Regions from separate parts of the Rhodopseudomonas sp. NSM genome, predicted to be linked through region 3. Evidence: predicted binding sites of a transcription regulator. Region 3 holds the regulator's gene; each other region holds the start of a gene.

Region 1 (4,167 bases), on a different contig from region 3:
CCGTCGTTCCGGAGTCCGAGGACGACATCGAGATCGACGAATCGATCGAGGACGACGACGATTCGACCTTCATTGCCGACGAGGAAGAAGGCGATGAAGACGTCACCGACATCATTGGTGACGTTTCCGGCGATGAGGAGACTTGAGATCGTCGCCGATCTGTGATCAACGAATGCCGCGCGCGGTGATTTCTCCGCGCGCACCCAGGCTTCAGGGGCCATAGCTCAGCTGGGAGAGCGCTTGCATGGCATGCAAGAGGTCGGCGGTTCGATCCCGCCTGGCTCCACCACGCTTCGCCAAGTGGCTTCGCGTGGCGCAGCCGCGCTAAGCCACTTGGCGAAGCGTGGTGCCCGGCGAAGCCCACAGGGCGAAGACGGGCTGCAACGCAGCACACACCTTGGCTTCGCGTGGCGCAGCCGCGCTAAGCCACTTGGCGAAGCGTGGTGCCCGGCGAAGCCGTCGGCGAAGACGGGCTGCAACGCAGCACATTTGTGCTTCGCGTGGTGCCCGTCCAGTTTCCCCGCGATTTTGATTTAGTCTTCACGTCCGTGAGCGAGCCTCGCTAGCCTCCCTCTGGGAGCCATCGAAGCGGGCGGCGCCGCTCGAAACTTGCGCGATCTTTGCGGAGGTGGGGAATGTGGTACGTCTACATCATCCGCAGCCTCAGCCATCCCGATCAGGTTTACACGGGTGCGACCGCCGATCTAAAAATGCGGATCAAGGATCACAATACCGGAAGGTCGCCACACACCTCGAAGTTCATGCCTTGGGAACTGTGCTGGTATTGTGCCTTTCCCGATAAGTTCAAAGCTCTGGAGTTCGAACACTATCTGAAGTCCCATTCGGGCAGAGCATTTGCCAACAAGCGGCTCTGTCCTCCGTCTTGCATCAAAGCTTCAATAAGAAAGCCCTCATGACTTCTCCCCTGATGCCCGGCGCCATTGCCGGTTTGCGCGTGATCGATCTGTCGCGCGTGCTCGGCGGCCCGTATTGCACCCAGATTCTCGCCGATCACGGCGCCGACGTCATCAAGGTCGAGCCGCCGGCCGGCGACGAGACCCGCGACTGGGGCCCGCCGTTCCACGACGACGACGCGGCGTATTTCATCGGCACCAACCGCAACAAGCGCTCGATCGGCCTCGACCTCGCCTCCGAGGGCGGCCGCATTGTGCTGATGAAGATGCTCGAAGACGCCGACGTCATGATCGAGAACTTCAAGCCGGGCACGCTCGACAAATGGGGCATCGGCAACGAGGTGCTGCGGGCGAAATTTCCGCAGCTCGTGCATTGCCGGATCTCGGGCTTCGGCGGCGACGGTCCGCATGGCGGCCACCCCGGCTACGACGCCATCATCCAGTCGATGGTCGGGCTGATGGAATCGACCGGCACGCCGGACAGCGGCCCGACCCGCATCGGCGTCGCATTGGTCGACATGGCGACCGGGCTCTACGCCTGCACCGGCATCCTGATGGCGCTGCTGGAGCGGCAGAAATCGGGGCTCGGGCAGTTCGTCGAGGCGACGCTGTTCGAGACCGGGCTGGCGATCATGCATCCGCACGCCGCCAACTTCTTCATTCACGGCAAGCCGCCGGCGCGCACCGGCAACGAGCATCCGAATCTCTATCCGTATTCGGTGTTCGCGGCACGGGACGGCAACATCTTCATGGGCGTCGGCAATGACGGCACCTTCCGCAAGCTGTGCCGCGAACTCGGCAGGCCGGAGCTCGGAACCGATCCGCGCTTCGCCCGCAACCGCGACCGCGTCGAAAATCGCCTGGCGCTGCGCGCGGAGCTGGAGGCGATTCTGACCCAGCACGACGCAGAGCCGCTGTGCCGCAAGCTGCTCGCCGCCGGCCTGCCGGCCGGGCCGGTGCAGGCGATCGACAAGGCGCTGGCCAGCGAGCACGTCAAGGCCCGCGGCGATATCATCGAGAAGGACTGGTACAAGGGCATCGCCTCGCCGATCCGGTTCGACCGCACCAAGGCTAGCCTGCGCCACATTCCGCCGACCTTCAGCCAGCACGCCGGCGACGTTCTGGGCGAGTTCGGCTACACGCCGGACGAGGTCTCGAAGCTCGTGGCCGACGGCATCGTCAGCGGGCCGGAACGCAAGCGCTGATCCCCGAGCTGCGGGCGCTGCGGCGCCCGCGGTTTCGCCGCGCAGGCTGATGGGGCTGGACCCCGTGTGCTGTAATCCGGTGCGCTGCAATGCAGTGCGCCGCACCCGCCGTCCCCGCATCAGTCTTTATTCTTGTTTGGTAGGCTGACCGCTTTCCCCCTACGGTCTGGCCGCTGTATACGGTCATGTGTTTGTCATCCAGCGCTGCTAACGCGCGCCACACGAAGATGACGGCTGAACTGGGAGGTTCTCGATGGCATTCCGTTTGAAAGCTCTGACCGCTGCGCTGGCGACGACGATCGCCACAACGCTCGCGATCGCCGCGCCGGCGCAGGCGGCGACCGAGATCCAGTGGTGGCACGCGATGACTGGCGGCAACAACGAGGTCGTGGTCAAGCTCGCCAACGAATTCAACGCCGCGCAAAGCGACTACAAGGTCGTCCCGACCTACAAGGGCAGCTACGCCGACACCATGAACGCCGGTATCGCGGCGTTCCGCGCCGGCAACGCGCCGCACATCATGCAGGTGTTCGAGGTCGGCACCGCCACCATGATGGCAGCGACCGGTGCGGTGAAGCCGGTCTACAAGCTGATGCAGGAGACCGGCGAGCCGTTCGACCCGAACGCCTACCTGCCGGCGATCACCGGCTACTACTCGACCTCCAAGGGCGAGATGCTGTCGTTCCCGTTCAACTCGTCGTCGACGGTGATGTGGGTCAATCTCGACGCGCTCAAGAAGGCCGACATCGCCGAAGTCCCGAAGACCTGGCCGCAGGTGTTCGAGGATGCCAAGAAGCTGAAGGCGGCCGGCTACGCCACCTGCGGCTTCTCCACCGCCTGGGTGACCTGGGTCAATCTCGAGCAGCTCTCGGCCTGGCACAATGTGCCGCTGGCCAGCAAGGCCAACGGCCTCGACGGCTTCGACACCAAACTCGAATTCAACGGCCCGCTGCAGGTCAAGCACCTCGAAAAACTGGTCGAGCTGCAGAAGGACAAGACCTTCGACTATTCCGGCCGCACCAACACCGGCGAGGGCCGCTTCACCTCCGGCGAGTGCCCGATCTTCCTGACCTCGTCGGGCTTCTTCGGCAACGTCAAGTCGCAGGCCAAGTTCAACTGGACCAATGCGCCGATGCCCTACTATCCGGACGTCGAAGGAGCGCCGCAGAATTCGATCATCGGCGGCGCCTCGCTGTGGGTGATGGGCGGCAAAACGCCGGACGAATACAAGGGCGTCGCCAAGTTCCTCGCCTTCCTGTCCGACACCGATCGTCAGGTCGCGGTGCACAAGGCGTCGGGCTATCTGCCGATCACCAAGGCCGCCTACGAGAAGGCCAAGGCCGAGGGCTTCTACAAGGACCAGCCCTATCTCGAGACCCCGATCAAGGAACTGACCAACAAGCAGCCGACCGAGAATTCCCGCGGCCTGCGGCTCGGCAACATGGTGCAGCTGCGCGACGTCTGGGCCGAGGAAATCGAGCAGGCGCTCGCCGGCAAGAAGACCGCCAAGGAAGCCCTCGACGCCGCCGTCACCCGCGGCAACGTGATGCTGCGGCAGTTCGAAAAGACCGCGGTGAAGTAAGCACTCCATCGCCCGCGATCTCCCCTCCCCCCGCCCTTGCGGCGGGGAGGGGTCGGGGGTGGGGGGTGCCCCAGGCACGAACGCTGATGGCGCGCACAGTCGACCAGCGGATCCACCGAGCGCGGAGCCTCCGTCAAAACCCGACGGACGCCGAACGAAAGCTGTGGCAACGACTGCGTCGCCCCGCGTTCGGCGAGGCTCATTTCCGCCGGCAAGCGACGATCGGCCCCTATTACGCGGATTTCGCCTGCCATGCGCTCCGCCTCGTCATCGAAATCGACGGCGGCCAACACGACGGATCGGCCGCCGATGTCGTTCGAACGGACTATCTCGAGGCGGCGGGCTATCGCGTATTGCGTTTCTGGAATAACGATGTCCTCCAGAACATCGACGGCGTGATGCAGACCATCGTAGACGCCGTGCGCGCGGCTCCCCCCACCCCCGACCCCTCCCCGCCGCAAGAGCG
Region 2 (4,167 bases), on a different contig from region 3:
TCGGTCTCGCGCGGCTCGAGGAAGCGCAGCGGCTCCGGGATCGGCACCTGATACACCAGCACCTGGCCTTCGTGCAGCGGCGCTTCCGGAATCCGGTGCCGCGTCTGGATCACGCTGGCTTCGGCCGTGCTGGTGGTGGTGGCGACGCCTGCTGTCTTGGCGAAGAACTTGCGGATCGAAATCGCATTGGTGGTGTCGTCCGAGCCCTGGTCGATCACCTTCAACACGTCGTCGGGGCCGAGGATTGCGGCAGTGACCTGCACGCCGCCGGTGCCCCAGCCATAGGGCATCGGCATCTCGCGGCTGGCGAACGGCACCTGATAGCCGGGGATTGCGATCGCCTTCAGGATGGCGCGGCGGATCATCCGCTTGGTCTGCTCGTCGAGATAGGCGAAGTTGTATTGTGGCGCGTTCATTCCGCGGCCTCCCGCAACGGCTCGGATCGTTCGGCGGCATCGACAAAGTCCTGCCGCAGCCGGCGGATCAGTCCGAGCTCGGACTGGAAGTCGACATAATGCGGCAGCTTCAGATGTTCGACGAAGCCGGTCGCCTGCACGTTATCCGAATGCGACAGCACGAATTCCTCATCCTGCGCCGGCGCCAGCGCCTCCTCGCCGAGTTCGCGCGCCCGCAGTGCGCGGTCGACCAGCGCCATCGCCATGGTCTTGCGCTCGCTCTGGCCAAAGGCGAGGCCGTAGCCGCGGGTGAAGCAGGGCGGCTCTGTGGCCGAGCCCTTGAACTGATTGACCATCTGGCATTCGGTCAGCGCGATGCTGCCGAGCGGCACCGCGAAGCCGACGTCTTCGGCGACGAACTCCAGCTCGACCTCGCCGAAGCGGATTTCGCCGGCGAACGGATGCGTCCGGCCGTAGCCGCGCTGGGTCGAGTAGCCGAGCGCGAGCAGAAAGCCCTCGTCGCCGCGCGCCAGATTTTGCAGCCGCAGATCGCGGTCGGCCGGAAAGTTCAGCGGCTCGCGGGTGAGGTCGCCGACCGGTGCATCGGCGTCCGGCACGGGCGAGGGTTCGATCAGCCCGTCGCGGCCGAGGATATCGGTGACCCGTGGCATCGCTTCGTTTGACATCTCCGCACTCGCCGGATGGTCAGGCTCGCCGCCTGCGGCGAGTTGCGGGTCGAGCAGCCGGTGGGTGTAGTCGAAGGTCGGCCCGAGGATCTGCCCGCCGGGAATGTCCTTGAAGGTCGAGGACACCCGCCGCCGCACCTGCATCGCGCCGGTGTCGAGCGCTTCGGTGGCGCCGAACCGCGGCAGCGTCGCGCGGAAGGCGCGCAGCAGGAAGATCGCCTCGATCAGATCGCCGCGCGCCTGCTTGATCGCCAGCGCCGCCAGTTCGCGGTCGTACAGCGAGCCTTCGACCATCACCCGATCGACGCCGAGCGCGAGCTGTTCGGAGATTTGCGACAGCGTCAGTTCAGGCACGGCGCGGTCGCCGCGGCGCTCGTGCGCCAGCAGCCGGTGGGCGTTGTCGATGGCGCGCTCGCCACCCTTGACGGCGACATACATCAGTAGCCTCCCTTGGCGACGAGCCGCGTGGTGCGCGGGATCGCGACGATCGTGTCGCTGGCGACCAGGATCAGATCGACGCCGCGCGGAAACAGCGCGTGGTTGGCTTCGTGCTGTGACACGAGGCCTTCCGGCAGCGGCGCACACAGGGCCGCCATCCCGCGGATGCCGGGGCCGCTCAGCTCGAACGCCGCGCCTTCCTCCAGACTCTCGAGCTGCAGGACCAGCGTGGTCGAGCGATCCGGATAGTCGTTGCTGCCGAGCGCGAAGCGATCGAGAGCCGGCATTGTTTCAGGCGCGGCAATCAGCGCGAACACAGCGGCTTCGGGCGCTTCGACGATCGGCGCGGACGTGTGAAACCTCAGCCATTGCATCACGGCGGGCGTGTTCGCCGTGGCGTCGAGCCACAGCGGCGTATCATGATCGAACAGCGTCAGCGCGATCGCTGCGGTCGCCGGCGTCAGCGGCGCCGGCACGTGACCGAGTTCGGCATCGAGCCGCTGCAGCGTGCCCGGCCGCGCCATCGCCTGCATCACCGCGCGGAACGTCGCCTGCGCCGATGTAACTTTGTCGGCGAAGCCTGCGGACAATTCGACCGTTTCGATCATCATCAACCCTCGCCTCGCACAAGAGTATAAAAATCGACCTTGGTCGCCGCAGTCTGTTCGGCCTTGCGCTGCCGCGCCGCTGCCTGCTCGGCTCGCAGCGGGGCCAGCACCTTAGTCTCGATTGTCGCGGCATAGTCGCGGCGCTGGATCAGCGCGTCGCACAGCGCGATCAGCCGCGCCTTGTCGCGGTCGCGGCCGAGCGTGTAGCCGAAGCCGCATTCGCCGCTGTCGAGCCGCACCGCCGCCCGCGTCACGGTCGCTTCGCCGAGATTGAAGGCGGCGCCGTCGCCGCCGACCCGGCCGCGGACCATCACCAGGCCGTTCTCCGGCTCGCGCAGCGTCTCGTTCGCAGGCAGTTCCAACCCCGACAGCCGCGCCGCAATCTGCTCCGCCTCGGCATGAACCAGCACGGCCATCGCCGCCTGCCGGGTCTGGGGACCGGATTCGAAGGATGTCGTCATCTTGACTCTAGCCCGCATCAAGTTGTCTGTGATAATAGACAACTTGATAAAGCCGCGCCATGACTTTTTGATGACGGCGCGACGAAATCGCGCGGCCGGGACGACGATCGAACGGATGTGGATGGATGACGACTCTAGAACCGGATTCGGGCGTCGCGCTGTGGCGCAAGGTGGCCGATTCGATCGAGCGCGGGATCGCTGACGGCCACTACGCGGCAGGCGAGAAGCTGCCCGGAGAGGTCGAAATCGCGCAGGCGCATCGCGTCAATCGCCACACCGTCCGTCGCGCGCTGGCGGCGCTCGCCGAACGGGGGCTGGTCCGCGCCGAACGCGGCAGCGGCACCTATGTCGAGACCTCGCGGATCGCCTATCCGCTGCGCTCGCGGACGCGGTTCTCCGAAATCGTCGGCGCCGGCGGCCACGAGCCGCGCGGTCGATTGCTGGCGGCGAGCCGTGAAGCGGCGACCAAGGATCTGGCGCGGCAGCTCGACCTTGCGGCGGGCGCGCCGCTCATCCGCATCGAGGGGCTGCGGCTCGCCGACCGCGCGCCGATCTGCGTCGGAACCACCTGGTGCTCGGCCGAGCGCTTCCCGGAGGCCGAAACCTTGTATCGCCGCTTCGGCTCGATGACCAAGGTGCTGGCGCAGTACGGTGTCTGCGACTATCGCCGCGCCTCGACCCGGATCACCGCGGCGATTGCCGACGCCGGCGATGCGGCGCGGCTCGATCTTGGGATCGGCCGTCCGGTGCTGATCGTCGAGGCGCTGGACGTCGACGGCGAGGGGCGCCCGCTGCTGGCGATCCGCTCCCGCTTCGCCGCGGAACGGGTCCAGTTCGTGGTCGAGACGGAGTAGCTCCGTTCCGTCGCTTCGCACCGCCCACAATCGTCATCGCCCGCGAAAGCGGGCGAGCCAGTATTCCAGCGAGTCGGCGCATCATTTGCGATGCCGCGGAATACTGGATCCTCCGCATTCGCGGAGGATGACGTCCGAAATGGCGGAAGAAAAAGGAGGAATGGCGACTGCCGTCACACGACTGCGCGGCGACCGATGATCGCGAAGCGCAGCTTGCCGGACAGCCAGTCGATCGCCGCCACCGCGATCATGATCAGCATGATCAGGAACGACACTTTCTGCCACTCCAGGACGCGGATCTGCTCGGCGAGCTGCAAGCCGATGCCGCCGGCGCCGACGATGCCGATGATGGTGGCCGAGCGCGTGTTGGATTCGAAATAGTACAGCACCTGGCTGGCGAGGATCGGGATCACCTGCGGCAGCAGACCAAAGCGGATGCTGTGGACGTGCGATCCACCGGTCGCCTTGACGCCTTCGATCGATCGCTTGTCGGCGGTTTCGAAAGCTTCGGAAAACAATTTGCCGAAGGTGCCGAAATCGCTGCACATCACCGCGAGAATGCCGGCGAACGGGCCGAGACCGACGACGCCGACCCAGATCAGTGCCCAGATCAGCGTGTCGACGCCGCGCACCGTGTCGAGCCCGCGTCGGGTGACGAGTTGCAGCACGCGGCTGCCGACGACGTTGCGCGCGGCCAGAAACGAAACGGGAAATGCCAGCACCGC
Region 3 (4,167 bases):
TGGCAATGACCGAGCGAATTGACCGCGACGCCGCTGGTGAAATCGAGATAGCGCTCGCCATTGGTGGAGACCAGCCAGACGCCCTCGCCGCGCTCGAAGGCGACATCCGCCCTCGCGAATACCGGCAGGAGATGGGACGTAGATGCTGTGCTCGACATGGCCGATCCGATCGGAAAAAGCGGGCCGCCGAGCCGGCCGCAATCACTGCGGTCGCGGGCCCGGCATGCCCCGGAAACGAAAGTACCCCGGAAACGAAACGTGCCGCCTTTCCAGGCGGCACGTGTAGTCATTCTAGGTGTGCTGAAGTGCCTGTCAACCGCGGCTTCGGCCAGGGTTCCCGGAGTTTGCCGCAAGCTCGCCGCTGTGACGTTCAAGACTCACCCGAGAGAGAAGGTGTGGACGCACCAGGTCTGACTCTTGCGCGTGAGTCACGCCATATTGTAGCGTTTTCCTCGTCAGGCACGACATGTCGTGCGCAGTTTGTAATCCTTTACGAGTTCTCGGTCGGGGCGAAACGCCCGGACGGCACCGGCCGTCCGGCGAGGGCTAAGGGATTCTGACGGCAGGACAATTGACGACCTCGCAGCCGCGGCTCGGCGCTGGACCAGTACCGCGCGGCAGGAAGGGATTGAGACGATGACGGCATTGACCTGGACCGACGAGCGCGTCGAGCAATTGAAGAAACTCTGGGAAGGCGGACTGTCGGCGAGTCAAATTGCCGCGGAGCTCGGCAATGTGACGCGCAACGCCGTGATCGGCAAGGTTCACCGCCTCGGCCTGTCGGGCCGGGCCAAGAGCCCGTCCTCGGCGGCGCCGCGGCCGCGCAAGGCGCGCCCCGCCCAGCACATGATGCGGGTGACGCGGCCGGTGGCGCGCGGCAATACCGCGCTGGCGCATGTGTTCGAAGTCGAGGCCGAGCCCGATCCGGTCGCCTTCGACAATGTGGTGCCGATGAACCAACGGCTGTCGCTGCTGGAGCTCAACGAGGCCACCTGCCACTGGCCGGTCGGCGATCCGTCGAGCCCGGAGTTTTTCTTCTGCGGCGGCAAGTCGCTGCCCGGCCTGCCCTATTGCTCGCATCATTCGCGGATCGCCTACCAGCCGGTCGGCGACCGCCGCCGCCAGCAGTCGAAGCCGACGCGGTAATCGCTCCTCTGCGCGGAGCATTGCCGCCGCCGCGCAGCGCCGTCCTCGCCGGGCTCGCCGCTCCCGACGGTCTTCGCCCGGCTCGACCGGGAGACCCAGTAACCCCGAGCGTCAGCACTTATCACCACCACTCTGCAATACTGGATCCTCCGCTTTCGCGGAGGATGACGATCGTCGGGACAGTTGCAGACGAAGCCGTCAGCGGCGCTTAGTAGCCGCAGGGTGGGCGAAGTCGCGGAGCGACGTTCCCCCGCGGATCACCTGACGAGCTGATGGTGGGCACGCTGCGCTTTGCCCACCCTACAGGTTGCTAACAGCTCGCCGCGCGTAGCCGCAGCGCCCGAGGTACAACAGCCCGTCATCGCCCGGCTCGACCGGGCGACCCAGTATCGCAGGGCGGCTGTGATGGAGTTGCCAGCGCCGCAGGGCGCGTCGTTATCACTCAGCAGCGCCTGGGAATACTGGATCCTCCGCCTTCGCGGAGGATGACAGCTGAGATGTGCGGCCGAGCCGGCGCAGGATCAGCCGAGCCGTAGGGTGGGCAAACTACTCCACCTTGGCGAAGCGGTCGTCGAGCGCGTAGCCGGCGCCGCGCACGGTGCGGATCGGGTCCTGCTCGCGGCCGGGATTGAGCAGCTTGCGCAGGCGCCCGATATGGACGTCGACGGTGCGCTCGTCGATGTAGATGTCGCGGCCCCAGACGCCGTCGAGCAGCTGCTCGCGGCTGAACACCCGGCCGGGATGTTCGAGGAAGAATTCGAGCAGGCGATATTCGGTCGGGCCGAGATCGATCGGCCGGCCCGAGCGCGCGACGCGGCGCTTGTCGCGGTCGAGCTCGAGGTCGCCATAGGTCAGCACGGTGGCGAGCCGCTCCGGCGCGGCGCGGCGCAACAGGCCCTTGACCCGCGCCAGCAGCTCCGGCACCGAGAACGGCTTGACGATGTAGTCGTCGGCGCCGGTGGCGAGGCCGCGGACGCGCTCGCTCTCCTCGCCGCGCGCGGTCAGCATGATGATCGGCAACTGCTTGGTGTCGGTCCGCGCCCGCAGCCGGCGGCACAGCTCGATGCCGGACAGGCCGGGCAGCATCCAGTCCAGCACCACCAGATCCGGCAGCCGCTCCTTCATGCGCGTATCGGCGTCGTCGCCACGGGCGACGGTTTCGACGTCGTAACCGTCGGATTCGAGATTGTACCGCAGCAGCGTGGTCAGCGCTTCCTCGTCTTCGACCACCAGAATGCGCGCACCCATGTATCGTCCTCGTCTTCAGTCGAGCGGATCCGGGGCGCGATCTGCGCCCCGCTGATACGCGTCAGTTGCCCGGCGTCGCGTTGGCGAAGGTGGTCACGTCGCCCTTCGGTCGCTTGTCCAGAATCTGCTGGCCCTCGACCATGTAGAACACGGTCTCGGCGATGTTGGTGGCATGATCGCCGATCCGCTCGATGTTCTTGGCGCAGAACATCAGGTGAATGCAGAACGAGATGTTGCGCGGATCTTCCATCATGTAGGTCAGGAGTTCGCGGAACAGCGAGGTGCAGATCGCGTCGACTTCCTCGTCGCCGTTCCACACCACCATCGCCGCCGGCAGGTCGTGCGCGGTGTAGGCGTCGAGCACCGCCTTGACCTGCGACTGCACCAGATCGGTCATGTGTTCGAGGCCGCGGATCAGCTTCAGCGGATGGAAATCGCTGTCGATCGCGTTGACCCGCTTGCCGATGTTCTTCGACAAATCGCCGATCCGCTCGAGATCGGTGGCGACGCGCATCGCGCCGACGATCTCGCGCAGGTCGACCGCCATCGGCTGCCGCCGCGCGATCGTCAGCACGGCGTGCTCCTCGATGACGCGCTGCATCTGGTCGATCTCGGCATCGGCGGTGACGACGCGGGCGCCGAGCGCGACGTCGCGCCGGACCAGTGCATCGACCGAATCGACGATCTGGCGTTCGGCCAGCCCGCCCATCTCCGCGACCATCCGCGTCAGTTCCTGCAGGTCGCCGTCGAACGCCTTGGTGGTGTGTTCGAAGCCCATGTCCATTCTCCTCGCGCGTGGCGCGTCAGCCGAACCGGCCGGTGATGTAGTCCTGGGTGCGCCGGTCGTTCGGCGAGGTGAAGATCTTGTTGGTCGGACCGAACTCGATCAGTTCGCCGAGATACATGAAGGCGGTCGATTCCGAGACGCGCGCCGCCTGCTGCATGTTGTGGGTGACGATGGCGATGGTGTAGTCTTCCTTCAATTCGTCGATCAGTTCCTCGATCTTCGCGGTCGAGATCGGGTCGAGCGCCGAGCACGGCTCGTCGAACAGGATGACTTCCGGCCGCACCGCGATGGTGCGGGCGATGCACAGACGCTGCTGCTGGCCGCCGGACAGGCTGAGCCCCGAGGCGCTGAGCTTGTCCTTGACCTCGTTCCACAGCGCGCCGCCGCGCAGCGCCTTCTCGACCCGGCCGTCCATCTCCGACTTCGAGATCTTCTCGTACAGCCGGATGCCGAAGGCGATGTTCTCGTAGATCGTCATCGGAAACGGCGTCGGCTTCTGGAACACCATGCCGACCCGCGCCCGCAGCAGATTGAGGTCGAGCTTCGCATCGAGGACGTTGTGGCCATCGAGCATCACCTGTCCCTCGGCACGCTGGCCGGGGTAGAGGTCGTACATCCGGTTGAACACCCGCAGCAGGGTGGATTTGCCGCAGCCGGACGGGCCGATGAAGGCGGTGACGCGGTTGGCGGCGAGATTGAGGTTGATGTCCTTCAGCGCGCGGTTGTCGCCGTAATAGAAGTTCAGATCGCGCACGGTGACCTTCGCGGGGCCGTCGGGCAACTCGATCGCCCCGGGAGCCGGTCCGGCCGGAAGGCTGGTCGCAATGGAGATGTCGGTCATTTCGGGGTCCTCTCGGCGCCGAGAATGCGCGCGCCAATGTTCAGGGCAAGCACGGTGAGGGTGATGATCAGGGCTCCGGTCCAGGCCAGTTGTTTCCAGTACTCGTAGGGGCTCTGCACGAAGTTGTTGATGGTGACCGGCAGGT

What was found. Region 3 encodes PhoB, which activates phosphate uptake and scavenging genes when phosphate is short. Its sites were predicted from a motif close to TGTCATNNANCTGTCAT; they were not measured.
Region 1: the regulator PhoB is predicted to act here: its motif matches at 2,301-2,317, upstream of ugpB (sn-glycerol-3-phosphate ABC transporter substrate-binding protein UgpB).
Region 2: the regulator PhoB is predicted to act here: its motif matches at 2,648-2,664, upstream of phnF (phosphonate metabolism transcriptional regulator PhnF).

The regions. Positions count from the first base shown of each region.
Region 1 covers NZ_JBQTCH010000006.1:345,642-349,808, forward strand. The annotation lists gene ACTZWT_RS17425 (TIGR02300 family protein) at 1-146, shown strand, start outside; tRNA gene ACTZWT_RS17430 (tRNA-Ala) at 214-289, shown strand; gene ACTZWT_RS17435 (GIY-YIG nuclease family protein) at 636-917, shown strand; gene ACTZWT_RS17440 (CaiB/BaiF CoA transferase family protein) at 914-2,119, shown strand; gene ugpB (sn-glycerol-3-phosphate ABC transporter substrate-binding protein UgpB) at 2,373-3,701, shown strand; gene ACTZWT_RS17450 (endonuclease domain-containing protein) at 3,788-4,167, shown strand, end outside.
Region 2 covers NZ_JBQTCH010000001.1:771,444-775,610, reverse strand. The annotation lists gene ACTZWT_RS03500 (alpha-D-ribose 1-methylphosphonate 5-phosphate C-P-lyase PhnJ) at 1-416, opposite strand, end outside; gene ACTZWT_RS03495 (carbon-phosphorus lyase complex subunit PhnI) at 413-1,519, opposite strand; gene phnH (phosphonate C-P lyase system protein PhnH) at 1,519-2,127, opposite strand; gene phnG (phosphonate C-P lyase system protein PhnG) at 2,130-2,588, opposite strand; gene phnF (phosphonate metabolism transcriptional regulator PhnF) at 2,714-3,442, shown strand; gene phnE (phosphonate ABC transporter, permease protein PhnE) at 3,616-4,167, opposite strand, start outside.
Region 3 covers NZ_JBQTCH010000011.1:7,264-11,430, forward strand. The annotation lists gene ACTZWT_RS22595 (aspartate aminotransferase family protein) at 1-158, opposite strand, end outside; gene ACTZWT_RS22600 (GcrA family cell cycle regulator) at 637-1,146, shown strand; gene phoB (phosphate regulon transcriptional regulator PhoB) at 1,693-2,394, opposite strand; gene phoU (phosphate signaling complex protein PhoU) at 2,456-3,172, opposite strand; gene pstB (phosphate ABC transporter ATP-binding protein PstB) at 3,198-4,022, opposite strand; gene pstA (phosphate ABC transporter permease PstA) at 4,019-4,167, opposite strand, start outside.